One region of the Rubrivivax gelatinosus IL144 genome, then DNA from elsewhere that is predicted to be linked to it. Evidence: predicted binding sites of a transcription regulator. Region 1 holds the regulator's gene; the other holds the start of a gene.

What was found. The regulator FNR, encoded in region 1, switches genes on or off when oxygen is low (the NO sensors DNR and NnrR bind a similar motif). The targets are predictions, from matches to a motif close to TTGATNNNNATCAA.
Region 2: a site for FNR is predicted at 11,630-11,643, ahead of RGE_RS10315 (DUF2249 domain-containing protein). Genes of this name have one in related genera too.

Annotation. Positions count from the first base shown of each region.
Region 1 covers NC_017075.1:3,390,516-3,405,171, forward strand. Annotated here, with positions in the region: gene RGE_RS15470 (ArnT family glycosyltransferase) at 1-383, opposite strand, end outside; gene RGE_RS23345 (ATP-binding protein) at 521-2,977, opposite strand; gene RGE_RS15480 (response regulator transcription factor) at 3,079-3,831, shown strand; gene RGE_RS15485 (hypothetical protein) at 3,836-4,201, opposite strand; gene icd (NADP-dependent isocitrate dehydrogenase) at 4,350-5,606, opposite strand; gene RGE_RS15495 (sulfite exporter TauE/SafE family protein) at 5,756-6,445, opposite strand; gene hemN (oxygen-independent coproporphyrinogen III oxidase) at 6,503-7,891, opposite strand; gene fnr (fumarate/nitrate reduction transcriptional regulator Fnr) at 8,079-8,822, shown strand; gene RGE_RS15510 (hypothetical protein) at 8,877-9,137, opposite strand; gene RGE_RS15515 (hypothetical protein) at 9,162-9,401, opposite strand; gene ccoG (cytochrome c oxidase accessory protein CcoG) at 9,425-10,915, opposite strand; gene ccoP (cytochrome-c oxidase, cbb3-type subunit III) at 10,932-11,846, opposite strand; gene RGE_RS15530 (cbb3-type cytochrome oxidase subunit 3) at 11,843-12,010, opposite strand; gene ccoO (cytochrome-c oxidase, cbb3-type subunit II) at 12,025-12,645, opposite strand; gene ccoN (cytochrome-c oxidase, cbb3-type subunit I) at 12,674-14,113, opposite strand; gene ccoS (cbb3-type cytochrome oxidase assembly protein CcoS) at 14,103-14,339, opposite strand; gene RGE_RS15550 (heavy metal translocating P-type ATPase) at 14,348-14,656, opposite strand, start outside.
Region 2 covers NC_017075.1:2,204,431-2,219,086, reverse strand. Annotated here, with positions in the region: gene RGE_RS10350 (DmsE family decaheme c-type cytochrome) at 1-513, shown strand, start outside; gene RGE_RS10345 (MtrB/PioB family outer membrane beta-barrel protein) at 538-3,315, shown strand; gene RGE_RS10340 (c-type cytochrome) at 3,315-3,917, shown strand; gene RGE_RS10335 (c-type cytochrome) at 3,941-4,606, shown strand; gene ppdK (pyruvate, phosphate dikinase) at 4,715-7,438, shown strand; gene RGE_RS10325 (FecR family protein) at 7,518-9,155, shown strand; gene RGE_RS10320 (ATP-binding protein) at 9,143-11,566, shown strand; gene RGE_RS10315 (DUF2249 domain-containing protein) at 11,675-11,962, shown strand; gene fdxA (ferredoxin FdxA) at 11,970-12,293, shown strand; gene ccoG (cytochrome c oxidase accessory protein CcoG) at 12,358-13,806, shown strand; gene RGE_RS10300 (acyl-CoA dehydrogenase family protein) at 13,816-14,656, opposite strand, start outside.

The sequences.
Region 1 (14,656 bases):
TCGCGCCGGCGAGCCGAGCCGGCCGGCGACGCCCCGGCCACGGCGCACCACAGCGCCAGCACCATCGCCATCGCCCCCAGCAGCGGTGCGGCCCGCATCGCCCAGCCCGTCGGGCCGGCGAGCTTCATCGCCGCCGCGGTGATCCAGTACATCAGCGGCGGCTTGTGGAAGTACGGCAGGCCGTCGAGCGTCGGCGTGACGAACTCGCCGCGCTGCAGCATCTCCCAGGCGACGCCGACGTAGCGCCCTTCGTCGGGCAGCATCAGCGGGCGCCAGGCGGCGGTCGCGGCCAGCCACACGAACACCAGCATCAGCAGACGGCCCGGCGAGGCCCACGATCCTCGGGCCGCGAGCGGCGGCGAAAGCTCGGTCGCGAGACTCATCGGCCGGCTCCATCGCCGGGGCGCCGCGACGGGCGAACGGGGTGCAGGCGGCGACGGGCGGTCATCCGCACATGGTCGCATCCGACTCGCCGCCGCCGATGACGGCGCCGACGGGCCGCATTGCAGCTGTAACCGCTTCAGCGGCCCAGTGCCCGCGCCAGCGCCGCCGCCAGCTCGGCCCGCGTCAGCGGCTTGGCGACGACGACGGCGACGCCGGCCTGGGCCGCACGGCGCTCGAGCTCGGGGCCGCCCCAGCCGCTGGCCAGCACCACCGGCAGGTCCGGGCGCAGCGTGCGCGCGGCCGCCGCCAGCGCGGTGCCGCTGACCGCCGGCATGCGCTCGTCGGTCAGCAGCAGGTCGAAACGCTGCGGCGCCTCGCGCAGGCGCTCCATCGCGACGGCGGCGTCGGTGCAGCCGAACGGCTCGTAGCCCAGGCCGGCGAGCAGGTCCTCGGCCAGCTCCACCAGCGCCGGCTCGTCGTCGACGACGAGCACGGCCTCGCCGCGTCCTTCGGCGACCGGCGCATCCGCTGCCGCGGCCGGCGCCGCAGCCTCTTCGCACAGCGGCAGGTAGAGGTCGAAACGTGCGCCGCGCCCCGATTCGCCGGCGCCGACGTCGATCGCACCGCCGGCACCGAAGACGACGCCGTGCACCACCGACAGCCCGAGGCCGGTGCCGCGCGGCCCGCCGGGCCCCTGGCCGGTCTTGGTCGTGAAGAAGGGCTCGAACAGCCGCGGCAGCACCTCGGCGGCGACACCCGGACCTTCGTCGACGACACGCAGCCGCAGGTGCCGGCCGGGGCCGACGCGGCCTTCGAACACGCTGCGCTCGACGTCCAGCCGCAGCTCCTCGAGCGTGACGGTCAGGCAGCCGCCGCCGGGCATGGCCTGCAGGCCGTTGCTGCCCAGGTTCATCACGGCCTCGAAGAAGGCCGTGGCGTCGATGCGCACCGCGGCTCGGGGCGCCTGCAGCCGCCGCCGGATCTGCAGACCGGGCGCCAGCGAGCCGCCCAGCAGGTCCAGCACTTCCTCGACGACCGCCTGTACGGCGACCGCCTGCGCCGGCCGCGGCGTCGCACGGCTGAAGGCCAGCACACGCTCGACCAGCGCCTTGCCGCGCTGGCCGGCCTGCAGCACCTGGTCCAGGCGCCGCGCCTGGGCCGAACCTTCCCGGGCCTCGCCGCGCGCCAGCTCGCCGTAGCCGACGACCGCCGCGAGGATGTTGTTGAAGTCGTGCGCGACGCCGCCGGCCAACGTGCCCAGCGCCTCCAGCCGGCTCGCGCGCGCGAGCTGCTCCTCGAGCTGCCGCCGCTGCTCGCGCGAGCGCACGTCCTCGCTGACGTCGGCCGCCGAGCCGCAGAACACGATGCCCTCCTCGCCCTGCAAGGCCAGGCCGCGCGAGCGCACATGGCGCCAGCTGCCGTCGGGCCGGCGCACGCGGAACACCTGGTCGAACTGGCCGGTCTGGCCGCGCTGGTGGGCGAGAAAGGCCTGGCGCAGCGGCTCGACGTCGTCGGGGTGCAGCGTCGGGTGATCGTAGAGCGCGCCTTCGGCCGGGGCGTCGCGCGCCAGGCCGAGCAGTTCCTTCATGCGCGGCGACAGATAGGTGCGGCCGCCGGCCGGGTTCCACTCCCAGGCGCCTTCCTGCGCCGCCTGGAAGGCGCGCAGCGCCCGGCCCTGCTCGGCCGCCATGCGCGCCTCGGCCGCGCGGCGCAGCGCGCCTTCACGCGCCGAGCGCAGCGCGAGCATCAGCGTGACGCCGAACGCAAGGCCGACGAAGGCGGCCGCCAACGCGGCCTGGCCGGACCAGGCGGCCAAGGCCCGGTCGCGGTCGCGGGAGACGACCAGCAACAGCCGGCCGCCGTCGAGCTGGCGCGACGCGACGAGACGCGTGGCAGCGTCGCCCGGGTGGCCGGACCAGAGTCCGGCCAGATCCGCCGCCGGCACCGGCTCGCCGCCGAGCGCGCCCGGACCGTCGGCCAGCGGGCTGAGGTCCTCGCGCCGGTACAGGCCCAGGCGCGTGTCGGCCGTAGGCGCGAGCTGCGGGAAGTCGCGGTCCAGGAACTCGGCGTCGGCCATCAGCAGCACCGCGCCCCGCAAGCGGCGCTGGCCGTCGCGCCAGTCGGTGGCGACGGCGATGGCCGGCGGCACCACGCCCTCGCCGGCATCGGCTCGGCCCAGGTACAGGCGCCCGGGCGGCGCCGTCCCGACGGCGGCGAGCGCTTCGCGCTGCTGCGGCGACAGCGTCGGACGGTCGACGTCGGAGTCGGCGAGCACCTGGCCGCCCCGGTCGACGACGACCAGCGAGCGGAACCGCGGCAGCGCGGCGATGCGGGCCCGCAGCAGCGCGTCGGCCGAGCGGGTACCCGGCGTCAGCAGGCCTTCGGCGAGCTCGTCGCGGGTGGCCATCAGCGCCGCACCGGCGGCGTCGAGCGTCGCTTCGGCCTGCGCCGCCATCGCGCCGGCCAGCGAGGACAGATGGCGCTGCTCGGCGTCCAGCGTCTGCCGGCGCAGCGTCCACAGCCCCAGCGCGACCGCGGCGGCGACCAGCAGCTCGACCAGCAGCACGACGAGCACCAGCCGCGTCGCCAGCAAGTCGCGCCAGCCCGTAGGGGGAGGCGCCGTCGCCGCTGTCGGCGCAACCGGCGGCTCGAACGCTAATGTGTTGTCGGCCCCATTCACGGCGACAGTCTGTCATGCCCATCGCCCAAGACCTCCCGGTTCCTCACGTTCTCGTCGTCGACGACGACCCGGCGCTGCGTGAACTGCTCATCGACTATCTCGGCGAGAACGAGATCCGCGTCACCGCGGTGGCCGACGGCGCAGCGATGCTGGGCACCTTCGCCGACGAGCCGATCGACCTCGTGGTGCTGGACCTGCGCCTGCAGGGCGAGGACGGGCTGGACCTCGCCCGCCGCCTGCGCGAGCGTGCCGAGGTGCCGATCGTGCTGCTGACCGGGCGCTCCGAGGAGGCCGACCGCGTGATGGGGCTGGAACTGGGCGCCGACGACTACGTCACCAAGCCCTTCAGCCCGCGCGAGCTGCTGGCGCGCATCCGCTCGGTACTGCGCCGCAGCCGCATCTCCGCACGCGCCGCCGCCGAACAGCCGGTGCGCGAGGAGCGCCGGCGCGCCTTCCGCTTCGCCGGCTGGGAGCTGAACCTGGGCACGCGCCGGCTGACCGCGCCCGACGGGCGCCGTGTCGAGCTCAGCAACCAGGAGTTCAACCTGCTGGTCGCCTTCTGCAGCGCGCCGCAGCGCGTGCTCAGCCGCGACCAGCTGCTGGGCCTGTCGCGGCTCAACAGCGCCGAGGTCTACGACCGCACGATCGACGTCCAGGTGCTGCGGCTGCGGCGCAAGATCGAACCCGACCCGTTCAATCCGAGCCTGATCGTCACCGAACGCGGCGTCGGCTACGCCTTCAACACCAGCGTGCAGACCCTGGTCTGAGGCGTCAGCGCCGCGGCAGCACCAGGGCCAGCGCGCCCAGCAGCGCCGCCAGCCCCAGCCCCGCGGCCGAGGCGGTGGACGGCAGGCGCAGCACGTCGGGCTGCACGTCGAAGCTGAAACGCGCCAGCGCCACGAGCTGCTCGGCCGGCAGCGCCATCGCGTCCTCGAAACGCACCTGGACCTGGCTCCAGTGCTCGCGCCCGACGTAGGCCGCGAACGCCCCCGAGGCGACCGCCGCACGCGCCAGCGGCCCCAGGGGCTGCAGCAGCCGCGCCAGCAGCGTCACCCGGTCGGGCGGCGGCGCCGCGTCCCAGGCGGCTTTCACCGCCGCCAGATCCCGAGGGCCGTCGCCGTACTGCACGTCGTCCATCGCATCACCCCGATCGGCTGTCATGCGGCCAGCTTGCCCGCCCAAGGTGACGGCTTCGTTTCACCCGCGCCGCCACGATGTTTCGATCTGCAAGAACGACAAAGGCGCCCCGAGGGGCGCCTTCGTCAGGGTTGCGGCAGGCGCGGGCTCAGCCCATCTGCTCGATCATGACCTTGCCGAAGCCCGAGCAGGAGACCTGCGTCGCGCCGTCCATCAGGCGCGCGAAGTCGTAGGTGACCTGCTTGCTGAGGATGGACTTCTCCATCGCGCTGATGATCAGGTCGGCAGCCTCGGTCCAGCCCATGTGGCGCAGCATCATCTCGGCCGAGAGGATCTCGGAGCCCGGGTTGACGTAGTCCTTGCCGGCGTACTTGGGCGCGGTGCCGTGGGTGGCCTCGAACATCGCGACCGAGTCCGACAGGTTGGCGCCCGGGGCGATGCCGATGCCGCCGACCTGCGCGGCCAGGGCGTCGGAGACATAGTCGCCGTTCAGGTTGAGCGTCGCGATCACCGAGTACTCGGCCGGGCGCAGCAGGATCTGCTGCAGGAAGGCGTCGGCGATCGAGTCCTTGATGACGATGTCCTTGCCCGTCTTCGGGTTCTTGAACGAGCACCACGGGCCGCCGTCGATCGGCTGGGCGCCGAACTCGCGCTGCGCCAGCGCGTAGGCCCAGTCACGGAAGCCGCCTTCCGTGAACTTCATGATGTTGCCCTTGTGCACGATGGTCACGCTGGGCTTGTCGTTGTCGACCGCGTACTGGATCGCCTTGCGCACCAGACGCTCGGTGCCTTCCTGCGACACGGGCTTGATGCCGATGCCCGAGGTCTCCGGGAAGCGGATCTTCTTGACGCCCATTTCCTCGATGAGGAACTTGATGACCTTCTGCGCCTTCTCGCTCTTGGCTTCCCACTCGATGCCGGCGTAGATGTCCTCGGAGTTCTCGCGGAAGATGACCATGTTGGTCTTCTCCGGCTCCTTCAGCGGCGTCGGCACGCCCTTGAAGTACTGGATCGGGCGCAGGCAGACGTAGAGGTCGAGTTCCTGGCGCAGCGCGACGTTCAGGCTGCGGATGCCGCCGCCGACCGGCGTCGTCAGCGGGCCCTTGATCGAGACGACGTAATCGCGCACCGCGTGCAGCGTCTCTTCGGGCAGCCAGACGTCGGGGCCGTAGACCTTGGTCGACTTCTCGCCGGCGTAGACCTCCATCCAGTGGATCTTGCGCTTGCCGCCGTAGCTCTTGGCGACCGCCGCATCGACCACCTTCAACATCACCGGCGTGATGTCGAAACCGGTGCCGTCGCCCTCGATGTACGGAATGATGGGCTGGTCGGGGACGTTCAGCGAGAAGTCGGCGTTGACCGTGATCTTCTGCCCGCCCTCGGGCACCTTGATGTGCTGGTACATGAAAAAGGTCTCCACAAACCGCGAATGCGGTGGGTCGTCGGGGATGAATTCGCGGGAATTGATTCTAGGTCAACGACTGTCGCCCGACTGACGTGCAAGGGCCTTCGAAGGACAAACGCTGGACACGGCGCCGCGATGCGCGGCGGCATTCAGGTGGCGCAGTAGGCCTGCCACTGCATCCACAGGCCGTGGCCCAGAGCCCAGCCGGAGGCGACGACCAGCAGCGCGCCCGCGGCGCGTGTGGCCCAGACTGCGGCCGACGCCGACTGCGACACGCCGAGCTTGAACCACAGCATCGGGCCGAGCACCAGGCCCGCGCCGCTGGCGATCGCGAAGGCGCCCATCACCGCGGCGCCGGCGGCGGCCGTGTTGGCCAGCGCGGCGACGACCAGCGCCGACTGCAGCAAGCCGCAAGGCCAGGCGACCCACAAGGACCCGGCGGTGGCCGCGCGGGCCGGCCCGGCGATGCGCCGCCAGCCGGCGGCGTCGGCCTGCGGTGCACGTCGCTGCGCGCTGCGGCCGATGTTCTCCAGCCAGGCCGGTTGCCGGCCCTTCCACAGCAGCCACAGGCCGAGCCCGAGGGCCGCAGCGTGCGCCAGCGTCCACAGCGGCCGCAGCGCGGGGCTGAGTTCGCCGACGGCCGACAGCAGGTTGACGCCGGAGGCGACCAGCGCGCCGCCGGCCGCGTAGCCGGCCACGCGGGCGAGATGGAAGCTCCAGAGGGCGGCGCGCTGGCCGGGTGGCAGCAGCGCCGTGCAGGCGGCGCCGCACATCGCGATGCAGTGCGGCGCGCCGGCCAGCCCGAGCATCAGCGCGCTGACGACGAGCGCGAAGTCCACGCGGGGGCCCGAAGAGTCATGCCCGGATTATCCCGTCGCGGGATAACCCGTGCCGGCTCAGATGATGCGCGAGAAGCGCTCGCGGTTGCCGCTGGCGCGCAGGTGCTTGTCGAAGACCGCCGCGACGCCGCGCACGTAGTACCAGCCCAGCGCGGTGATCTGGATCGAGTCGTCGTTGATCTCCAGCAGCCCACCTTCGGCGAACGGCGTCAGATCCTCGAGTTCCGCCGCGAAGTACTCGGGGAACTTGATCAGGTGCGCAAGTTCGATCGACTCGTACTCGACGCGCCCCTGGCACATGATGGCCATGATCACCGCCCGGCGCAGCAGGTCGTCGCGCGTCAGCGTCAGGCCGCGCACGATCGGGAATTCGCCCTTGGCGATGGACTCGTAGTACTCGGGCAGCGTCTTCGCGTTCTGGCTGTAGGTCGCGCCCATGCGGCCGATCGAGGACACGCCCAGCGCGATCAGATCGCAGTCGGGCTGCGTGCTGTAGCCCTGGAAGTTGCGGTGCAGGCGGCCCTGGCGGCGTGCGGCCGACAGCGCGTCGCCCGGCAACGCGAAGTGGTCCATGCCGATGTAGGTGTAGCCCGCGGCGATGAAGCCGGCGATGGCGCCGCCCAGCATCTTGATGCGCTGCTCGCCCAGCGGCAGTTCCTCGGCGAGGATGCGGCGCTGCGGCTTGAAGCGCGTCGGCAGGTGCGCGTAGGCGTACAGCGCGATGCGGTCCGGGCGCAGCTCGGCGATCTGCTGGATCGTGCGCGCGAACGAGTCCGGCGTCTGCTTGGGCAGGCCGTAGATCAGGTCGGCGTTGATCGACTCGAAGCCGTTGGCCCGCGCAGCGACGACGAGGTCGCGCACGCTGTCGTACGACTGCACGCGGTGCACCGCTTCCTGGACGTCGGGGTCGAAGTCCTGGATGCCGAAGCTGATGCGGTTGAAGCCCAGGCCGGCGAGGCTCTTCAGGCGTTCGGGCGTCGCGGTGCGCGGGTCGACCTCGATCGAGATCTCGGCGCCGGCGACGATCTTGAACGACTCGCGCAGCCGGGTCATCAGCCGGCCGATCTCCTCGTCGGTCAGGAAGGTCGGCGAGCCGCCACCGAAGTGCAATTGCGACACCGACTGGCCCTTGCCCAGTTCGGCGACGTGCAATGCGATTTCGGCTTCGAGCGCGTCAAGGTACTCGGCACTGCGCTCGTGGTGCTTCGTGATGATCTTGTTGCAGGCGCAGTAGTAGCAGACCGATTCGCAGAACGGAATGTGGATATAAAGCGACAGCGGTGGCGTGCCGCCCACCGTGCTGCCCTCCGCTCGTTGTCGCAAGGCCTGCCGGTACTCAGCAGGGCCGAAGGCTTCGACGAAGCGGTCCGCGGTGGGGTACGAGGTATAGCGGGGACCGGGCACGTCGAGGCGCCTCAGCAGTGCTTCAGGAACAATCGTGTCCATAATTCATCCGGCCGTCATGCGGTACGGGCTGGACTGTGCCAAACACTCACCCAATCGGCTTGATCTGTCTCAAGCGCCCACCCGAGACGCAAGCAAAGAATTGACCATGCCCTTGAGCGACGTCATGAGCGATACTCGGGTCTGCCCCGCCACGCCGGACCGAACTGACTCCAATCGTCGAACCCCTATGAACAACACGTCTTCCGGCATCCGGCTTGAACCGTTCAAGGTCGCCTGCTCGAGCTGTAACCTGCGTGAACTCTGTCTGCCGGTCGGCATGTCCAACGACCAGCTCGAGCGGCTCGACACGATGGTGGCGACGCGCCGTTCGGTTCCGCGTGGCGAGACCTTGTTCCGTGCCGGCGATCCCTTCCTGTCGCTCTACGCGGTTCGCACCGGCTTCTTCAAGACCTGCGTGTCCTCCGAAGACGGCCGCGATCAGGTCACCGGCTTCCAGATGGCGGGCGAACTTCTGGGCCTCGACGGCATCGGTACCGACCGTCACACCTGCGACTCGGTGGCGCTCGAAGACTCGCAAGTCTGCGTCATCCCGTTCCAGCAGCTCGAAGACCTGTCGCGCGAGTTCAGCGACCTGCAACGCCAGCTGCACAAGATCATGAGCCGCGAGATCGTGCGCGATCACGGCGTGATGCTGCTGCTTGGCAGCATGCGCGCCGAAGAGCGCCTGGCGGCCTTCCTGCTGAACCTGACCCAGCGTCTGCAGACGCGCGGCTTCTCGCCGCACTCGCTGATCCTGCGCATGACGCGCGAGGAGATCGGCAGCTACCTCGGCCTGAAGCTCGAAACGGTCAGCCGCACGTTCTCGAAGTTCCAGGACGACGGCATCCTGGAGGTCAAGCAGCGCCAGATCCGCGTGCTCGACCCGCAGGCGCTGCAAAAGCTCGTCAACGGCTCCTCCGCCGCCTGCTGACCCGAACCCCGGTGCAAACAAAAACGCCGCGCATTGCGCGGCGTTTTGTTTTCTTCAGCTGCGAAATGTTCGGCTGTTGATTTCGTGCTCGCTGCGCGACAGCAGCAGCGTCATGCCTGCGGCGGCCGCCGAAGCGGCCCAGAAGACGAAGAAGGCCAGCGTGTAGACGGCTGCGGGATCGAGTTCGATCGCCCCGCCGCCGAACCAGCGCAGCGCCGCCGGATCCAGCACCGAGAACAGCGCAAGCTCCAGCACCACCGCGGCCAGGAACGCGGGCCAGAGCACCGCACTCCAGTCGCGCGCACGCCGCCTCATCGAATGCCTCGCGGGAGTAGCCGCTCAGGGCGCCGCGGTGGCGGCGTGGTTGCGCGCAGCCATCGCCGGCGTGTCGGCCTGGACTTCGCCGGACTGCGGCACCGACGACGGCACCTCGGTGATGACGAGGTCGGCTCCGCGGATCGCGATGACGGCGGTCGCGACGGCCGCGATGACGACGATCAGCGGGCCCGACACCACCAGCCAGACCATGCCGATGCGCCACCAGGGCGTTGCGTCGCGGGAAACGGGAAGAGTGCTCATCAGGGGCTCCGGTCGAAGCAGCGTCATCGGGGGACGACGAACGTTGATTTCTCGCTGGCGACCACCGGCGTCGCGTCGTTCGCGTCGGGCAGTCGTTCGATGTGGAACTGTATCGCGTGGGCTCCAGGCCCTGCCTGGCTGGCGGTATCCGGCGGCACCCGCAGGGCGATCGTCACCCAGCGCGCATCGGCCGGCTCGACCTCGAAGTCCTTCGGGGCGTCGACCACCATCGGCGTCAGGCCGTCGGCGCTGATGCGGTAGCGCTGCGTCGACTCGGTCGCGTTCATGACCTGCAGGCGGTACAGGTTCTCGATGTAGCCTTCGTCGACGATGCGCGCCAGCGAGGCGCGGTCGCGCACGACGTCGACACGGAACGGGCTGCGCATCGCGAGGCTGGCCGCGAAGGCGCCGACGATGATGATCAAGATCGCCGTGTAGACCAGCACCCGGGGGCGCAGCACACGCTGCAGCATCTGGCCGCGCGTCTGGTGCTGAGCCATGCCGTTCTCCGTCGCGTAGCGGATCAGCCCGCGCGGGTACTTCATCTTGTCCATGACGCCGTTGCAGACGTCGATGCAGGCGGTGCAGCCGATGCACTCGTACTGCAGGCCGTTGCGGATATCGATGCCGGTCGGGCAGACCTGCACGCACAGACCGCAGTCGATGCAGTCGCCCAGGCCCTGGCTGCGGGCGTCGATCTTGCGCGAACGCGTGCCGCGCGGGTCTCCCCGCTCGGCGTCGTAGCTGATGATCAGCGTGTCCTTGTCGAACATCGCGCTCTGGAAGCGCGCGTACGGGCACATGTACTTGCAGACCTGCTCGCGCATGTAGCCGGCGTTGCCCCAGGTCGCGAAGCCGTAGAACAGCACCCAGAAGGTTTCCCAGGGCCCCAGCGACATCGCCATCGCCGAAGGCAGCAGCTCGCGGATCGGTGTGAAGTAGCCGACGAAGGAGAGGCCCGTCCAGAGCGCGATCGCGATCCAGACGAACTGCGTCGCGCCCTTGCGCCAGACGCGTTCGAAGGTCCAGGGTCCGGCGTCCAGACGCATGCGGGCGTTGCGGTCGCCTTCGAAGCGGCGCTCGACCCACATGAAGATCTCGGTGTAGACCGTCTGCGGGCAGGCGTAGCCGCACCACAGCCTGCCGGCCACCGCGGTGAACAGGAACAGCGCGTAAGCCGAGATCATCAGCAGCGCCGACAGATAGATCAGGTCCTGCGGATACAGGACCAGGCCGAAGATGTAGAAGCGCCGCGTGCCGAGGTCGAAGAGCACGGCCTGGCGGGAGTTCCAGTCCAGCCACGGCAGCCCGTAGAACACCAGCTGCGTCGCCCAGACCAGCGCCCAGCGCCAGCCGTTGAACCAGCCCGATACCGAGCGGGCGTAGATCTTCTTCTGCTTCGCATAAAGCGAAACGACCGCCTCGGGCGCGGCGCCGGCTTTCGCCGGTTCCGCGCCCGAGGCGGCCCGTGCCGCGGCGGGCCGGTCTTCGAGGTCGACCCGCACTTGGCTCATGTCGTGAAACTCCCGATCAGCGCGACGCGACCGTCGTCCGGTGCGACAGGCTCCAGACGTAGGCGCCCAGAACGTGGATCTGCTCCGGGCTCAGGCGGGCCGCCTGCGACGGCATGACGTTGACCTTTCCGTTGTTGATCATGTTGATGATCGCCTGCTCGCCGTAGCCGTGCAGCCAGATCTTGTCGGTCAGGTTGGCCGAACCGACCGCCTGCATGCCCTTGCCGTCCGGGCCGTGGCACGCGGCGCAGACCACGAACTTGGGCTTGCCGAGCTGCGCCGCGACTTCGTTGTGCGGGCTGCCAGACAGGCTCAGCACGTACTGGGCGACGTTCTTCACGTCTTCCGGCGTGCCGACCGCTGCGGCCATCGGCGGCATGTTGCCGACGCGGCCGAGGGTGATCGTCTCCTTGATCTTGTCGAGCGTGCCGCCGTGCAGCCAGTCGTCGTCGGTCAGGTTCGGGAAGCCCTTGCTGCCGCGCGCGTCGGCACCATGGCACTGGGCGCAGTTGTTGGCGAACAGGCGCTCACCGATAGCCATCGCCTGCGGGTCCTTGGCCAGGTCCTCGGCGGACTGGGCGACGAACTTGGCGTACAGCGGCGCCATCTGGGCCCGCGCCTTGTCCATCTCGTTCGAGTGCTGGCCGGTGCTGGTCCAGTTCAGCGCGCCCTTGTTGCTGCCCAGACCCGGGTACAGGACCAGGTAGATCACCGCGAACGCGATGGTCACGAGGAACAGGCCGGCCCACCAGCGCGGCAGCGGGTTGTTCAGTTCCTGCAGGTCCTCGTCCCAGACGTGACCCGTCGTGTTGTCGTCGGCCATGACCTTGCGGCGGCTGGCCACGATCAGCACGACCAGACAGAAGATCAGGCTGACGACGGTGATGCCGGCCACATACAGTGACCAGCCCGAGTTGAAGAAATCGCTCATTTCCGTTCTCCTGAGGCTTCGGCGCCGTCCTTCTCGATGAAGGGAAGCATCGCCGCCTCGTCGAAATGTCCGCGGCGGCGCCGCGACCAGGTCCAGACCACGATCCCGATGAAGAGCGCGAAGCTCACCACCGTGACGACGGTACGGAGGGTGTTGATGTCCATGGTCGGTTGCGGCGTCACTTGACGGCCGTGCCCAGCACCTGCAGGTAGGCGATGACGGCATCGATCTCCGTCTTGCCCTTCACTTCGTCGGCGGCCTTGGCGATCTCGTCGTCGCTGTAGGGAACACCGACCGTGCGCAGCGCCTTCATGCGCGGCGCCAGGCCTGCCGCGTCCACCTCGTTCTTGGCCAGCCACGGATAAGCCGGCATGTTGGACTCGGGCACCAGGTCACGCGGGTTGTTCAGGTGGATGCGGTGCCACTCGTCGCTGTAGCGACCGCCGACACGCTGCAGGTCCGGGCCCGTGCGCTTGCTGCCCCACTGGAACGGATGGTCGTAGACGAACTCGCCGGCCATCGAGTAGTGGCCGTAGCGCAGCGTCTCGGCGCGGAACGGGCGCACCATCTGCGAGTGGCAGCCATAGCAGCCTTCGCGCAGATAGATGTCTCGCCCGGCCAGTTGCAGCGGGGTGTAGGGCTTCAGGCCCGCGACCGGCTGGGTCGTGGAGCGCTGGAAGAACAGCGGCACGATCTCGACGAGCCCGCCGACGGCGACCGTCAGCAGGATCAGCACGATCATCAGGAAGTTGCTGGTCTCGATCTTCTCGTGACCGCCGACGGCATGGTTGTGTGCCATGGTCTTGTATCTCCTAGGGTTCTGGCGGTCAGGCGTGGGCCGGGACCATCGGGATCGGCGCCGGCACGACCTTGCCGCTCTTGATCGTCATGACCGTGTTCCAGGCCATGATGACCATGCCGGTCAGGTACAGCAGGCCACCGCCGAGACGGATCACGTAGAACGGGTACGTGGCCTTGACGCCTTCGACGAAGCTGTAGACCAGCGTGCCGTCGGGGTTCACGGCACGCCACATCAGGCCTTGCATCACGCCGGCGATCCACATCGCGGCGATGTACAGGACGATGCCGATGGTGGCGACCCAGAAGTGCAGCTCGATGGCACGGGTGCTGTACATCGTCTGACGCCCGAACATGCGCGGGATCAGGTGGTACAGCGAGCCCATCGAGATCAGGCCGACCCAGCCGAGCGCACCGCTGTGCACGTGGCCGACGGTCCAGTCCGTGTAGTGGGACAGCGCGTTGACCGTCTTGATCGACATCATCGGCCCTTCGAAGGTCGACATGCCGTAGAACGACAGCGAGACGATCAGGAACTTCAGGATCGGGTCGTCGCGCAGCTTATGCCAGGCGCCCGACAGCGTCATGATGCCGTTGATCATGCCGCCCCAGCTCGGCGCCAGCAGCACCAGCGAGAAGATCATGCCGATCGACTGGGTCCAGTCGGGCAGCGCGGTGTAGTGCAGGTGGTGCGGGCCCGCCCACATGTACGTGAAGATCAGCGCCCAGAAGTGCACGATCGACAGCCGGTAGCTGTAGACCGGGCGGCCGGCCTGCTTCGGGATGTAGTAGTACATCATCCCCAGGAAGCCGGCGGTGAGGAAGAAGCCCACCGCGTTATGGCCGTACCACCACTGGACCATCGCGTCCTGAACGCCCGCGTAGACCGAGTAGCTCTTCGTCAGCGAGACCGGCACTTCGGCGCTGTTGACGATGTGCAGCAGCGCCACGGCGATGATGAACGCGCCGAAGAACCAGTTGGCCACGTAGATGTGGCGCACGGTGCGCTTGCCGATGGTGCCGAAGAACACGATCGCGTAGGACACCCAGACGACGGCGATCAGGATGTCGATCGGCCATTCGAGCTCGGCGTACTCCTTGCCGGTCGTGAAGCCCAGCGGCAGCGAGATCGCCGCCAGCAGGATGACGACCTGCCAGCCCCAGAACGTGAACATCGCCAGCTTCGGCAGGAACAGCGAGGCCTGGCAGGTCCGCTGCACCACGTGATACGAAGTCGCGAAGAGCGCGGAGCCACCGAACGCGAAGATCACCGCGTTGGTGTGCAGCGGTCGGAGACGGCCGTAGGTGATGTAAGGGATGCCCAGGTTCAGTTCGGGCCATGCCAACTGGGCGGCGATGATCACCCCCACCAGCATGCCGACGATCCCCCACAGCACCGCCACCACGGAGAAATATCTCACCGGGGTGTCGTAGTACACCGGGGTCGCCGGTGACGATTCATGAGCCATACGGCTTCTCCTCGCGTCGTTCAGGAAGCAAATTTGACGATTGTTCAGGCTTGATCTGGGACAGGGCTTGATGGCTGTCAACCGGGCCATCGTCGTCCTGGAGAATGCGCTCGCCCTCGTACTCGAGATCCTCGAACTGGCCGCGATGCAGGGCCCAGCCGAAGACGCCGAGGATGATCAGCACCAGCACCGCCGACAGCGGGATGAGCAGGTACAGGATGTCCATTCGAGCCTTCAGCGCCCTGCCCGCAGCGCGTTGAGCACCACGAAGAGCGAACTACCCGCCATGCCCAAGCCAGCAGCCCATGGCGGAAGCCAGCCGATCAAGGCCAGCGGAATGCACGCGGCGTTGTACGCCGCGGCCCAGATCATGTTTTGGCGCACGATGCGCATCGCCCGCGCCGAGCTGCGGCGCGCCCGCACCAAGTCCAGAGGACGGTTCGAGGCCAGCACCGCGTCGGCCTGAGCGCGAGCGACCAGCGCCCCCTGGCCCATCGCGAGCGAGACGTCGGCACGCGCCAGCACCGGCGCGTCGTTGACCCC
Region 2 (14,656 bases), 1.2 Mb from region 1:
TCGACCAACAGCCTGCTAGCGCGCAGCACGATCAACGAGGTCTGCTCGCGCTGCCACCAGCAGCAGCGTGCCGAGTTCAACAAGCGCTCGCACATGCCGCTGCCCGAGGGCAAGGTCAGCTGCGTCGACTGCCACAACCCGCACGGCAGCACGACGCGGCCGCTGCTGAAGGCCGACAGCACGAACAACGTCTGCTTCAGCTGCCACGCCGAGAAGCGCGGGCCGATGCTCTGGGAGCACGCGCCGGTGCGCGAGAGCTGCACCAACTGCCACAGCCCGCACGGCAGCAACCACGACAAGCTGCTCGTCGCGTCGCGGCCGCAGCTGTGCCAGCAGTGCCACAGCCCCTCGGTCGGCCACCCGAACAACTTCTTCCGCGCCAACCAGACCGCCGGCGCCGGCCAGCTGCCCGGCGGCGCGACCAGCCAGCGCATGGTCGGCCGCAGCTGCCAGAACTGCCACGTGCAGATCCACGGCAGCAACCACCCCGCCGGCGCGCGCTTCCAGCGCTGACCCCGTCAACCAGGAGTCCGTCCCATGCGTCATTCGACCTCGTGCGAACGCCGCCTGCTGGGCCTGCTGATCGGCAGCGCACTCGCCCAGATGGCCGCGGCCCCGGCCCGCGCCGATTCCGGCGTCGGCACCGACACCAGCCCCGGCAACGTGCTGATGCCCGGCGCCGGGCTGCGCGTGCCGGCGCTGGACCCCGACGGCATCGGCGAAGCCGGCGTCAAACGCAACCCGACCGGCCTGCTCAACGCCCAGCCGGCACGGGTGGCCGAGCCCGCCGACGGCGAAGGCTGGCGCTGGCGCGGCCAGGTCGAAGGCGGCGGGCTGAAGGTCGGCGGCGACCGCGACGCCGCCAAGCTGCTCGAATACCGCGACCTCGACTCCGGGCTGCTGCTCGGCGGCCTGCGGCTGCAAGGCGACAGCGCCGACGGCCGGAACTACCTGGACCTGAGCGCCGCCTCGCTGGGCCGCGACGACGGCTTCGCCACGCTGAGCACCGGGCGCTACAACGGCTGGCGGCTCAAGGCCTTCTACAACGAGACGCCGCACGTCTTCACCAGCGGCTACCGCAGCCTCTGGAACGGCATCGGCAGCAGCCGGCTGACGCTGTCGCAGCTGCCGGCCGGCCCCAAGGCGCCGGCCACCGCGGCCAGCACCGACATCGCGATCGGCGAAGCGGCGCTCGCCGCGCCGGAGCGAACTCTGTCGCTGCTGCGCCAGAAAGGCGGCCTGCGGCTGGACCTGCCGCTGGACGAGTCGCTGTCGCTGTTCGCCAGCTTCGCCAGCGAGAAGCGCCAGGGCGCGCGGCCGTTCGGCATGGTGATGGGCGGCGGCGGCGGCACCGGCGGCGTCGAGACCGCCGAGTCGATCGACTACGACACCCACGAGATCTACGCCGGGCTGCAGTGGAACGGCGAGCGCAGCAGCGCCAACCTCGTGATGTCGGCCTCGCTGTTCCGCAACCGCATCGACACGCTGACCGTCGAGAGCCCGCTGTTCCTGGCGGCGGCCAACGGCATCGCCAGCTTCCCCGAGGCGGTGTTCGACCTGCCGCCCGACAACGACTACTTCAACCTCAAGGGCGAGTTCGCGCACGCGATGCCCGAGTGGGCGAACGCACGTTTCACCGGCGTCGTCTCGCTGGCCTCGTCGCGCCAGGACGACACGCTGATCCCGATGACGCGCTCGAGCAGCGCCGCCGTCAACGGCGTCGCCGGCGGCGCCTGGGACACGCTGGCCTCGCTGTCGCGCGACAGCGCCGAACGCCGCATCGACTCGCGGCTGTACGACTTCGCGCTGGCGCTGCAGCCGCTGGCGGCGCTCGACGTCAAAGCCCGTTTGCGGCGCTACGAGACGATCGACAAGTCGCCGCAGTACTGGGCCTGCAACCCGCTGACCGGCCAGTGGGGGCGCTTGATCAACGACGGCAGCGGCGCGGTCTTCGCGATCCCGAACGCCACCGCCGGCCAGAACCCGGCCGGCACCCCGGCCACCGCCTACGACACGCTGCGCTGCGACCTCGACGCGATCAAGGCCCTGGGCCTGGTGCCCAGCGCCGGCAACGTCAACATCGGCGCGCCGCAGTACGGGCTGAAGCAGGACAACGCCAGCCTCGCCGGCGACTGGCGCCTGGGCCGCCACCGCAGCCTGAACCTGATGCTCGAACGCGAAACGGTGCAGCGCGAGAACCGCGAGCGCAAACGCACCTGGGAAGACCGGCTGAAGGCCGGCTGGGTCGACCGCGACATCGCCAGCGGCACGCTGCGCCTGTCGGGCGAATACGCGCGCCGCCGCGGCAGCACCTACGTCGCCGACCCTTACGAGTCCTTCTACAGCTCGTCGCTGGGGCCCACGCCCAGCGTCAGCGGCGTCAACGCCGCGAGCTGGATCCACACCAGCGACCTGATGCGCAAGTTCGACCTCGCCGACCGCGACACCGCGACGCTGAACGCGCGCTACAACCGCGCGCTGAGCGACACGATGGACCTGTCGTTCGCGGCGCTGGCGCGCGAGCAGCGCTACCCCGGCTCGGCCTACGGCCGCGGCGGCACGCAGCAGCTGAACTCGCTGAACGCCGACTGGAACTGGCAGCCGACGACGCAGACCTCGGTCTCGGCGACGCTGGGCCTGCAGCGCAGCCGCATGGCGCAGGCCGGGCTGCAGACCAACGCCTGCGTGCTCGGCAGCAACTACTACTTCTACAGCGACGGCTCGATCAGCACCCGCGCGACGCCAACCGCGGCGCAGACGGCCGCCGGCATCAGCGTCATCGGCTCCAGCGGCGTCGTCACCGGCGACAACTTCGAGGCCTTGTGCGGCAGCGCCTCGGACTTCAGCCCGCTGTATCCGAACAGCCGGCGCTGGACCGTCGAACAGAAGGACGACACGCGTTCGGCCGGTTTCGGCCTGCACCACGAGTTCGGCCGTTATCGCTTCGAGGCCCATTACGGCTACGTCAGCGGCCGCACCAGCACCGGCTACAGCTACAACGCCGCCGCGCTCGGCCTGGTGACCAGCGGCGCGCCGACCGACACCGAACTGGCCGCGCTGGCGCTGATCGGCTCGGGCCTGCCCGACCTGCGCTACCGCCAGCACGCGCTGGACTTCAACCTCGTCGTCACGCACACGCCCAAGGTCTACAGCCGCTGGCTGCTGCGCCACGAACGCACGCGCATCGCCGACTGGCATTACGACGGCGTCGCCGCCAACCCGACGCCGTCGAACAACCAGCAGACCTATCTGGACACCGGCCCGCAGAGCTACCGCGCGACGATGCTCGGCGTGCTGATCGGAGTGATGTTCTGATGGCGACGCTGCAGCAAACCCTGGCGCGCTGGCTGGCGGCGGCGGCGCTGATGCCGCTGGCCAGCCTGGCCGACGACGCCCCGGCACTCGTCGACAGCCTCTGCGCGGCCTGCCACGGCCCCGCCGGCAACAGCCTCGTGCCGGTGTTCCCGCGGCTGTCGGCGCAGCAGGCGGTCTACCTGGAAAAGCAGCTGCGCGACTTCCTCGCCGGCAAACGCCGCAACGACGTGATGGCGCCGGTGCTGGAGCACGTGCCCGACGCCGAGATCGCACGCCTGGCCGCCTACTACGCCGCCCAGCCGCCGGCGCCGAACAAGGCCGACAACGAGGCCCTGGTCGCCGCCGGTCAGGCGATCTTCGGCGAAGGCAACACCGGCACCGGCGTGCCGGCCTGCGTCGGCTGCCACCAGCCGGGCGCCGTGGGCAACGAACGCTACCCGCGCCTGGCCGGCCAGCACCCGGCCTACACGGCAGCGCAGCTGCGCGCCTTCAAGAACGGCGCACGCGGCAACGACAAGGCCAAGGTGATGCGCACGGTGGCCGAACGCCTGAGCGACGACGAGATCGCCGCCGTCGCCGAATACCTCGCGACGCTGCCATGAGCCCCGCAAACCGAGGAGAACGCATGAAGCTGCGCCGCATCGACCGCCTCGCGCCGCTGGCGCTGGTCTGGGCCTCGACCGCTTCGCTCGCGGCGCCGCCCGACACCGGCAGCGCCGAACGCGACGAACGTGTGCAGGCCCTGGGCCGGCACGCCGACGCCACGCGGGGCCAGGCGGCCTACGAGGTCTGCCAGGGCTGCCATCTGCCCAACGCGCTGGGCCGCGCCGACGGCAGCTACCCGCGGCTGGCCGGCCAGCACGCGAGCGTGCTCGTCAAGCAGATGCTCGACATCCGCGCCGGCCGCCGCTTCAACCCGAAGATGCGGCCCTTCATCGACGAGGCGCTGGTCAGCACGCAGGACGTCGTCGACATCGCCGCCTACCTCGCGGCGCTGCCGTCGCCGCCGACCAACGGCCGCGGCGCCGGCACCGAGCTCGTGCAGGGCCGCCGCGTCTACGAGGCGCAGTGCACGAGCTGCCACGGTGCCGACGGCAGCGGCGACGCCGCACGCTTCTATCCGCGCCTGAACGGGCAGCACTACGAGTACCTGCTGCGCGAGCTGGTCTACATCCGCGACGGCGTGCGCGGCAACGCCGACCCGAAGATGGTCGAGACGATCCGCGGCTTCTCGTTCAGCGAGCTGGCGGCGCTGGCCGACTACGTCTCGCGCCTGCCCAGCGCGCCCTGAAAAGCCGACACCGTCGCTGCATTGAAGCGCGGGGCTGGACGCGCGCCCGGCGTTGCGCAGAATGGTCGCCGAGGCTGGCCGCCGCCGGCCGTCCGAAAGGTGTCGGTCATGTCCTCGACGAAGTACGTCTACCTGTTCGGCTCCCACGGCACCGAAGGTGCCGCCGGAATGAAGAACCTGCTCGGCGGCAAGGGCGCCAACCTCGCGGAGATGTGCCGCCTGGGCATTCCGGTGCCTCCGGGCTTCACGATCAGCACCGAGGCCTGCACCGCCTACACCACGCTCGGCCGCGAGCGGCTGCTGGAGATGATCCGCGACGAGGTGCTGGCCGGCATCCGCTCGGTCGAGGCCGAGATGGGCAAACGCTTCGGCGACGCCGCAGACCCGCTGCTGCTGTCGGTGCGCTCCGGCGCCCGGGCGTCGATGCCCGGCATGATGGACACCATCCTCAACCTCGGCCTCAACGACGAGGCCGTGGAGGGCCTGGCGCGCAAGGCCGGCAACGAACGTTTCGCCTGGGACTCCTACCGCCGCTTCGTGCAGATGTACGGCGACGTCGTCATGGGCCTCAAGCCCGTGTCCAAGGAGGAGCACGACCCCTTCGAGGTCGTCATCGACATGGTCAAGGAAGCGCGCGGCGTGCAGCTCGACACCGAGCTCGACGCCGCCGACCTGAAGGAGCTGGTCGCGCGCTTCAAGGCGCTGATCCGCGCGCGCATCGGCCGCGACTTCCCCGTCGACCCCTGGGAACAGCTCTGGGGCGCGATCGTCGCCGTCTTCGACAGCTGGAACAACGACCGGGCGCGCGTCTACCGCGAACTCAACGACATCCCCGAGTCCTGGGGCACGGCGGTCAACGTGCAGGCCATGGTCTTCGGCAACCTCGGCGACCACAGCGCCACCGGCGTGGCCTTCACGCGCGACGCCGGCACCGGCGAGGATCTGTTCAACGGCGAGTTCCTGGTCAACGCGCAGGGCGAGGACGTCGTCGCCGGCATCCGCACGCCGCAGCAGGTGTCGCTGGTCGGCTCGCGGCGCTGGGCCGAACTGGCCCTGGTCCCCGAAGCCGAACGCGCCGAGAAGTACCCCTCGCTCGAGGAGCTGATGCCCGATCTGTACCGCCAGCTGATCGAGGCCGAGACGACGCTGGAGAACCACTTCCGCGACATGCAGGACCTGGAGTTCACGATCCAGGAAGGCCGGCTGTGGATGCTGCAGACACGCAACGGCAAGCGCACCGGCGCGGCGATGGTGCGCATCGCGATGGAGATGCTCGAGCAGGGCATGATCGACGAGAAGACCGCGCTCGAACGCATCGCGCCCGACCGCCTGAACGACCTGCTGCACCCGGTGTTCGACCCGCGTGCGCTGGCCCAGGCCAGGCCGATCGCACGCGGCCTGCCCGCCTCGCCCGGGGCGGCCACCGGCCAGATCGTCTTCTTCGCCGACGAGGCCGAGGCCTGGAGCCAGCGCGGCCGCGACGTGATCCTGGTGCGCCAGGAGACCTCGCCCGAGGACCTGCGCGGCATGAGCGTCGCCAAGGGCATCCTGACGGCGCGCGGCGGCATGACCTCGCACGCGGCCGTCGTCGCACGCGGCATGGGCAAGTGCTGCGTCAGCGGCTGCGGCGCGGTGCACGTCGACCTCAAGGCGCGCACGATGACGGTGGACGGCACGGTCTACGCCGAAGGCGAATGGATCTCGCTGAACGGCTCCACCGGCGAGGTCTATTTCGGCCGCATCGCCACCCGCGACGCCGAGCTGTCGGGCGACTTCGGCAAGCTGATGGCGCTGACCGACAAATACCGCACGCTGGAGATCCGCACCAACGCCGACACGCCCGAAGAAGCCGCCGTCGCGCGCAAGTTCGGCGCCACCGGCATCGGCCTGTGCCGCACCGAGCACATGTTCTTCGAGGGCGACCGCATCGTCGCGGTGCGCCAGATGATCCTCGCCGAGGACGAGGCCGGCCGCCGCAAGGCGCTGGCCAAGCTGCTGCCGATGCAGCGCAGCGACTTCGAGGGCCTGTTCCGCGAGATGGACGGGCTGCCGGTGACGATCCGCCTGCTCGACCCGCCGCTGCACGAGTTCGTGCCGCACGACGACGCCGGCCAGCTGGCGATGGCGCGCGACATGGGCGTCTCGCTGGGGCGCATCAAGATGCGTGTCGAGGAACTGCACGAGTTCAACCCGATGCTCGGCCACCGCGGCTGCCGGCTGGGCATCAGCTTCCCCGAGATCACCGAGATGCAGGCGCGCGCGATCTTCGAGGCCGCGCTCAACGCCAAGTCGCGCGGCACGGCGGTCGTGCCCGAGATCATGGTGCCGCTGGTCGGCACGATTCGCGAGCTCGACCAGCAGGCGGCGGTGATCCGCCGCGTCGCCGAGCAGGTGTTCGCCGAACGCGGCGAGACCGTGCACTGGATGCTGGGCACGATGATCGAGACGCCGCGCGCGGCGCTGGTGGCCGACAGCATCGCCAGGAGCGCCGAGTTCTTCTCCTTCGGCACCAACGACCTGACGCAGATGACGATGGGCTTCTCGCGCGACGACGCGGGCAGCTTCCTGCCGCGTTACCTGAAGCTCGGCCTGTACGAGCACGACCCGTTCCGCTCGATCGACCAGAAGGGCGTCGGCCAGCTCGTCGAGATGGCGGTCGCCAAGGGGCGTGCGACGCGGCCGGACATCGAGCTCGGCGTCTGCGGCGAACACGGCGGCGACCCGGCCTCGATCGGCTTCTTCCACCGCGCCGGGCTGCGTTACGTGAGCTGCTCGCCGTTCCGCGTGCCGATCGCGCGACTGGCCGCGGCGCAGGCGGCCATCGCGTCATGAGCTGATCACCGGGCTCAGGTCCGACCCGTAGAATCCGTCGCATCCCTACGCGACGGCTTCGGGTCGTCGGTCGCACGGCATGTCGTACCTTTCGATGCACCGCGGCGCCCTGCCCGGTCTGCTGGCCCTCGTCGCGTTGAGTTCCCCGGTGCACGCCGCCGGCGACGGCCCGGCGTGGGCCTACCGGGTGCGCGCCGGCGACACGCTGATCGCGCTGCAGGCGCGGCTGCTGCGCCCGGGCATCGGCTGGCAGGCGCTGCAGCAGCACAACGAGGTCGCCGACCCTCGCCGTCTGCCGGTCGGCCAGACGCTGCAGATCCCCGTGGCCTGGCTGCGAACGCGGCCGGTCGAGGCCGAGGTGCTGTTCGTTCACGGCGAGGTCGAGCTGCGCCGCCCCGGCGAAGCGCCGCGGCCGCTGGCCTCGGGCGAACGTGTCGCCGACGGCGACGAGATCGTCACCGGGGCGCGATCGGCGTCGACGGTGCTGCGTTTCGACGACGGCTCGCGCCTGCTGGTCGAACCCGGCAGCCGGCTGCGCATCGAAGCGCTGCTGCGGCGCGGCGCCAGCGCCTACCGCGAGTCGCGGCTGCGGCTCGAAGCCGGCGGCGCCGAGGCCAGCGTGCAGACCCGGCCGGCGGCACCGCCGCGCCCGCGCCTGCAGATCCGCACCCCGGTCGTCAACCTCGCGGTGCGCGGCACCGAGTTCCGCGCCCGCACCGACGAGACCGGCACGCGGCTCGAAGTGCTGGAGGGCCGCGTCGCCGCCGGCGCCCGGCCGGTCGGCGCCGGGCTGGGCATCGTCGCCACACGCGGCGGCGTGCAGCCTGCCGCGCCGCTGCTGCCGGCGCCGCTGCTGCAGGCACCGGCTGCGGCCGTCGGCCGCCTGCCGCTGGCCTTCGCCTGGACGCCGACACCCGGCGCCGCCGCCTACCGGGCGCAGGTCTTCGACGCCGAAGGCGACAGCCGGCTGCGCCTGGACGGCCGCTTCGAGAGCCCGGCCGCCGACTGGCCCGACGAGCTGCCCGATGGCCGCTACGAACTCCGCGTGCGCGCGATCGCGGCCGACGGACTGGAAGGCCTGGACGCGCGCGTCGCGCTCGAACTGAAGGCCCGGCCCGAGCCGCCGATGCCGATGACGCCGACACCGGGCGCGCGGGTCGACGCCGGCCGCGTGCCGCTGCGCTGGACCCGCCATCCCGAGGCCGAGCACTACCGACTGCAGATCGCCGCGACGGCCGACTTCGCCGCACCGCTCGTCGACCGCGAGCTGAACGCCACCGAGACCGAAGCCGAACTCGTGCCCGGCGACTATTTCTGGCGCCTGCGCAGCGTGCGTGCCGGCGGCGACGCCGGCCCCTGGGGCGAGGCGCTGGCGCTGCAGGTCGTCGAGCCGCCGCCGGCACCGCCGGCCGAGCCGCCGCGGGCCGACACCGCGTCCGATCGCGTCTCGCTCGCCTGGCCGGCGTCGCCGCGCCCGGGCGTGCACTACGAGATCCAGGTCGCACGCGACGCCGCGTTCGCCGAGCCGGTGGCCGAAGGCCGCAGCGACGGCCCGGCCTGGAGCTTCGAGCCGCCGGGCGCGGGCCTCTACGACGTGCGCGTGCGCGCCGTCGGTGCCGACGGCCGGGCCGGCGGCTGGGGCAGCGCGCAGCAGTTCGAGGTGCCCCGGGCCTGGCGCTGGTGGTGGCTGTTGCCGGCGCTGTTGTGGTTGCACTGAGCGTCGATCCACGCCGCTGGAGCATCCCCGCCGCCGGCCTGCTCGCCGCCCTGGTGGTGGCCTTGTCGCCGCTGCAGACCTGGTGGTCGCAGCCGCTGGACGATTGGGCGCAGCGGCTGGCAGCGCCGGCGCTGCCGCCGGCCGGCGTGCTGATCGTCGACGCCGACGACCGTTCGATCGAGGACATGAAGGGCAACGGCGCCTGGCCCTACACCCGCGACACGCATGCGCTGCTGATCGACGGGCTGCGCCGCCACGGCGCCCGCACCGTCGTGCTGCAGCTGCTGCTGGCCGAGCGCCGCGACACCGTCGACGGCCGCCCGGTGAGCGCCGCCAGCGCCGACGGCCACACGGCCGACGGCCGCAAGCTCGACGACCGCAAGCTCGCCGACACGCTGGGCGCGCCCGGCGCACCGGTGGTGCTGGCCGCCGCCGGCATCGACGCGATGGCGCCCTCGCCGGCGGCCGACGGCGAAGCGGCCGCGCAGCGCTGGCGCGAGCTGCTGCTGCCCGCTGTCTCGGTGCAGCCGGCCAACCCCGCGGCCTTGCGCCTGGGCGTGGTGACGACGCCGCTGGACGACGACGGCGTGCTGCGCCGCGTGCCGCTGTGGCATGCCGCCGGCAGCCAGCGCCTGCCCGGCGTCGCGCTGGCGGCGCTGATCGCCGCCGGCGGCCACGTCGACGGGCGCTGGCCGGTCGATGCACAAGGCCGCGTGCGGCCGCTGCTGGCGCCGCAGGGCAGCGTGCCGCGCATCTCGTACCGCGACGCCTGGACGCTGGCCAGCACCGGCCCCGAGGCCCTGCCCGGCGGCCACGAACTGGCCCAGGCGCTGCACGGCCGTGTCGTCTTCGTCGGCAGCAGCGCGCTGCTGGCCGGGCGCACGATGACCGTCGCCGGCCAGGCGGACGCCACCGAGATCGCGGCGCAGACCTATGCCGCGCTGCGCGACGGCCGGCTGGTGCGTGCCGCGCCGCTGCCGCTGCAGGCGGCGCTGCTGCTGCTGGCGCTGCTGCCGGCGCTGGCGGCGGCGCTGACGCGTGTCGGCACGCGGATGCTGCTGGCGGCTTCGGCCGGCGTCGTGCTGCTGCTGGTCGCCACGGCCGTCGGCGCGATGCAGTCCGCAGCCCTCAGCCTGCCGCTGGCCGCCGCGCTGGCGGCGGTGCCGGCGGCGCTGGTCGCGCTGCTGGTGCAGCAGCGCCGCGAGCAGTCCGAATGCGAACGCCGGCTGGCGCTGGAACGCGAGGTCGCGGCGCGCTCCAGCGCCGCCAAGTCGGCCTTCCTGGCCACCGTCAGCCACGAGATACGCACGCCGCTGAACGCCGTGCTCGGCGTAGCCGACCTGATGGCCGGCACCGCGCTGTCGGCCGAGCAGCGCCGCCATGTCGACGTGTTCCGCCACGCCGGACAGACGCTGGCGGCACTGATCGACGACCTGCTGGACCTCGGCAAGATCGAGGCGGGCCGGCTCGAACTGGCCGCCGAACCATTCGCCCTGCGCAGCTCGATCGCCTCGGTCGACAGCCTGCTGCGCCCGCGCGCCGAGCAGAAAGGCCTGCGTTTCGCCGTCGAGGTCGACTCCGAGCTGCCGGCCTGGGTGATCGGCGACCGCCGCCGCATCGAGCAGGCGCTGACCAACCTGGTCGGCAACGCGATCAAGTTCACGCCCCAGGGCGAGGTCTCGCTGCGCGTGGCACGCAGCGGCGGCGGCCGCATCGCCTTCACGGTGCGCGACACCGGCATCGGCATCGCGCCGGCGCAGCAGCGGCTGGTCTTCGAGCCTTTCGTGCAGGCCGACGAGCGCATTTCGCGCGACTACGGCGGCACCGGGCTGGGCCTGGCGATCACGCGTGCGATGGCCCAGCGCATGGGCGGCGACGTGCTGCTGGCCAGCGAGCCCGGCGCCGGATCGACCTTCACGCTGGAGCTGCCGCTGGCGGCGCACGAGGCGCCGCCGGCCGCCCCGGCCGCGCCACCGCGCGAGGCGCCGCCGGTGCTGCCGGTGCTGCCGGTGCTACCGCCGCCGATGGTCTGGCTGGACAGCGTGCTGCTGGCCGAGGACAACGAGCTCAACGTCTACATCGTCAGCGCGATGCTCGCCGGCCACGTCGGCCGCCTCGACGTCGCCGCCGACGGCCAGGAGGCGCTGGCGCGGCTGGCCGCCGAGCGCTACGACCTCGTCTTCATGGACATGCAGATGCCGCGGATGGACGGGCTGTCGGCGACACGCGCACTGCGCCGGCTCGAAGCCGAGCGCGGCGTGCCGCGCACGCCGGTCGTCGCGCTGACGGCCAACGCCTACGACGAAGACGTGCGCGACAGCCGCGAAGCCGGCTGCGACGCGCACCTGGCCAAGCCGGTGTCGCGGGCCGCGCTGCTCGAGGCGATGCAGCGTTGGGGCCGCAAGGCCTGAAGCGGCAGGCGGCCGGCGCCGCTTTCCGTGCATAAAGGTGCATTTGGCGAGTTGCTTTAGAGCTTGACCTCGGTTAATCTGCTCGCGTCATACATCTTTGCGCCGACCATGAGTTTCCCGAGCCCCTCCGTTCTGGACCTGCGCCCCGTCGCCCCCGCCGAGCGCCACACGCTGGTCTTCTCGCGCCTGCAGGCGCTGGCCGCCGGTGACGGCCTGCTGCTGGTCGACGACCACGACCCGGCACCGCTGCAACGCCAGCTGCTCGAGCGTTTCCCGGGCCGCTTCGCCGTCGCCTACCTGGAAGACGGCCCCGAGGTCTGGCAGCTGGAGATCCGCAAGGCCGTGCCGGCCGAAGCCGCCGGCTCCTGCTGCTCGGGCGGCCGCTGCTGCGGCTGAGCGCACGATGACCTTCGTCGTCACCGAGTCCTGCATCCGCTGCAAGTACACGGACTGCGTCGACGTCTGCCCGACCGACGCCTTCCGCGAAGGCCCGAACTTCCTCGCCATCGACCCCGAGGACTGCATCGACTGCGCGGTCTGCGTGCCCGAGTGCCCGGTGCAGGCGATCTACGCCGACGAGGACGTGCCCGGCGACCAGCAGGACTTCGTGGCGCTGAACGCCGAACTGGCGCGCGCCTGGCCGGCGATCACGCGCTTGCACGCCGCGCTGCCCGACGCCGAGGCCTGGGCCCCGGTGAAGCTCAAGCGCGCCGAGCTGAAGCGCTGAACGCCCCCTTGTGTCCCCGGCCGCTGCGGCGACGCGGCGGCGCCCCGGAGTGCCCGTGACGAAGATGCCCGATGCCCGCGTGATCCCGATCCGCCCCGTGGCCGCTGCCGCCGGGGCGCCGGAAGTCGTCTCGCTCTACCAGAAGCGCCAGCCGATCTACGCGCGCGCCGTCAGCGGCCGCTACGCCACCTGGCGCTGGGTCTTCGTCTGGCTGACGCAGCTCTTCTTCTACGGCCTGCCCTGGCTGGAGATCGGCGGCCGCCAGGCGGTGCTGTTCGACCTCGACGCGCAGCGCTTCTACCTCTTCGATCTGGTGCTCGTGCCGCAGGACCTGATCTACCTGGCCGGGCTGCTGGTGCTGTCGGCGCTGGCGCTGTTCTTCTTCACCGCGGTCGCCGGGCGGCTGTGGTGCGGCTACGCCTGCCCGCAGACGGTCTACACCTCGATCTTCATGTGGATCGAGCGCCGCTTCGAAGGCGATCGCCTGGCGCGCATGCGCCTGGACCGGGCGCCCTGGAGCGCCGCCAAGGTCGCGCGCCGCAGCGGCAAGATCGCCGCGTGGACCGTGTTCAGCTTGGTCACCGGCCTGACCTTCGTCGGCTGGTTCACGCCGATCCGCGAGTTCGTGCCGGCCACGCTGCAGGGCGAGATCGGCGGCTGGAGCGCCTTCTGGGCGCTGTTCTACGGCGCTTTCACCTACGGCAACGCCGGCCTGCTGCGCGAGCAGATGTGCAAGTACATCTGCCCCTACGCGCGTTTCCAGAGCGCGATGATCGACCGCGACTCGCTGGTCATCGCCTACGACGCCGGCCGCGGCGAACCGCGCGGCGCCCGCTCCAAGAAAGCCGACGCCGGTGCGCTGGGCCTGGGCTCCTGCGTCGACTGCACGCTGTGCGTGCAGGTCTGCCCGACCGGCATCGACATCCGCCACGGCCTGCAGAACGAGTGCATCGGCTGCGCCGCCTGCATCGACGCCTGCGACGGCGTGATGGACAAGATGGGTTACGCACGCGGGCTGATCCGCTACTCGACCGAGAACGCCGTGGCCGGCGGCTGGAGCCGGCGCGAGACGCTGCGCCGCGTGCTGCGCCCGCGTGTGCTGATCTACGGCGCGCTGCTATCGGCGCTGACGCTGGCGTTCGCCGCCAGCCTGGCGCTGCGCAGCCCCTTCCAGTTCGACGTGCTGAAGGACCGCAGCACGCTGGCGCGCCTGGTCGACGAAGGCGCGATCGAGAACGTCTACCGGCTGCAGGTGACGAATCGCAGCGAACACCCGCAGCAGCTCGTCGTCAGCGCCGAAGGCCCGGCCGGGCTGGTGGTCGACGCCCAGCCGATCACGGTCGACGCCGCCGGTGCGGCCCAGGTCGTCGTGCGGCTGCGCCTGCCGGCCGAGGCTGCGGCAGCGCTGGCCGGGCAGTCTGTGCCGGTGGCCTTCGTTCTGAGCGAAGCCGCGCACGACGGCGAAGCGCCGCTGTCGCGGCGCGAGAAGTCGACCTTTCTCGTGCCGCGCTGAGACCTGGCCTCAGGCCAGCGCGCGGCCGATCAAGATGCGCTGCACGTCGCTGGTGCCTTCATAGATCTGGCAGACGCGCACGTCGCGGTAGATGCGCTCGACCGGGAAGTCGTTGACGTAGCCGTAGCCGCCGAAGGTCTGGATCGCGGTGCTGCAGACGCGCTCGGCCATCTCGCTGGCGAAGAGCTTGGCCATCGCCGCCTCCTTCAGGCACGGCAGGCCGGCGTCCTTCAGCGCCGCGGCGTGGTGCACCAGCTGGCGCGCGGCCTCGATCTGCGTCGCCGCGTCGGCCAGGCGGAACTGCACCGCCTGGTGCTCGTAGATCGGCTTGCCGAAGGCGACGCGCTCCTTGGCGTAGACGGTGGCGGCGTCCAGCGCAGCGCGCGCCATGCCGACGCACTGCGAGGCGATGCCGATGCGCCCGCCTTCCAGCCCCGACAGCGCGACCTTGAGCCCCTCGCCTTCGGCACCGATGCGGTTCGCGGCCGGCACGCGGCAGCCTTCGAAGACGATCTGCGCGGTGTCGCTGGCGTGCTGGCCCATCTTGTCCTCGAGCCGCGCGACGACGTAGCCCGGCGTCGAAGTCGGCACCAGGAAGGCGCTGAAGCCCTTCTTGCCCGCCTCCTTGTCGGTGACGGCGACGACGATCGCCACGTCGCCGTTCTTGCCGCTGGTGATGAACTGCTTGACGCCGTCGATGACGTAGTCGTCGCCGTCGCGCCGCGCGGTCGTGCGCAGGCCCGAGGCCTCGGAGCCGACCTGCGGCTCGGTCAGGCAGAAGGCGCCCAGCATCGCACCACGCGCCAGCGGGCGCAGCCACTGCTGTTTCTGCGCCTCGTCGCCCCAGGCC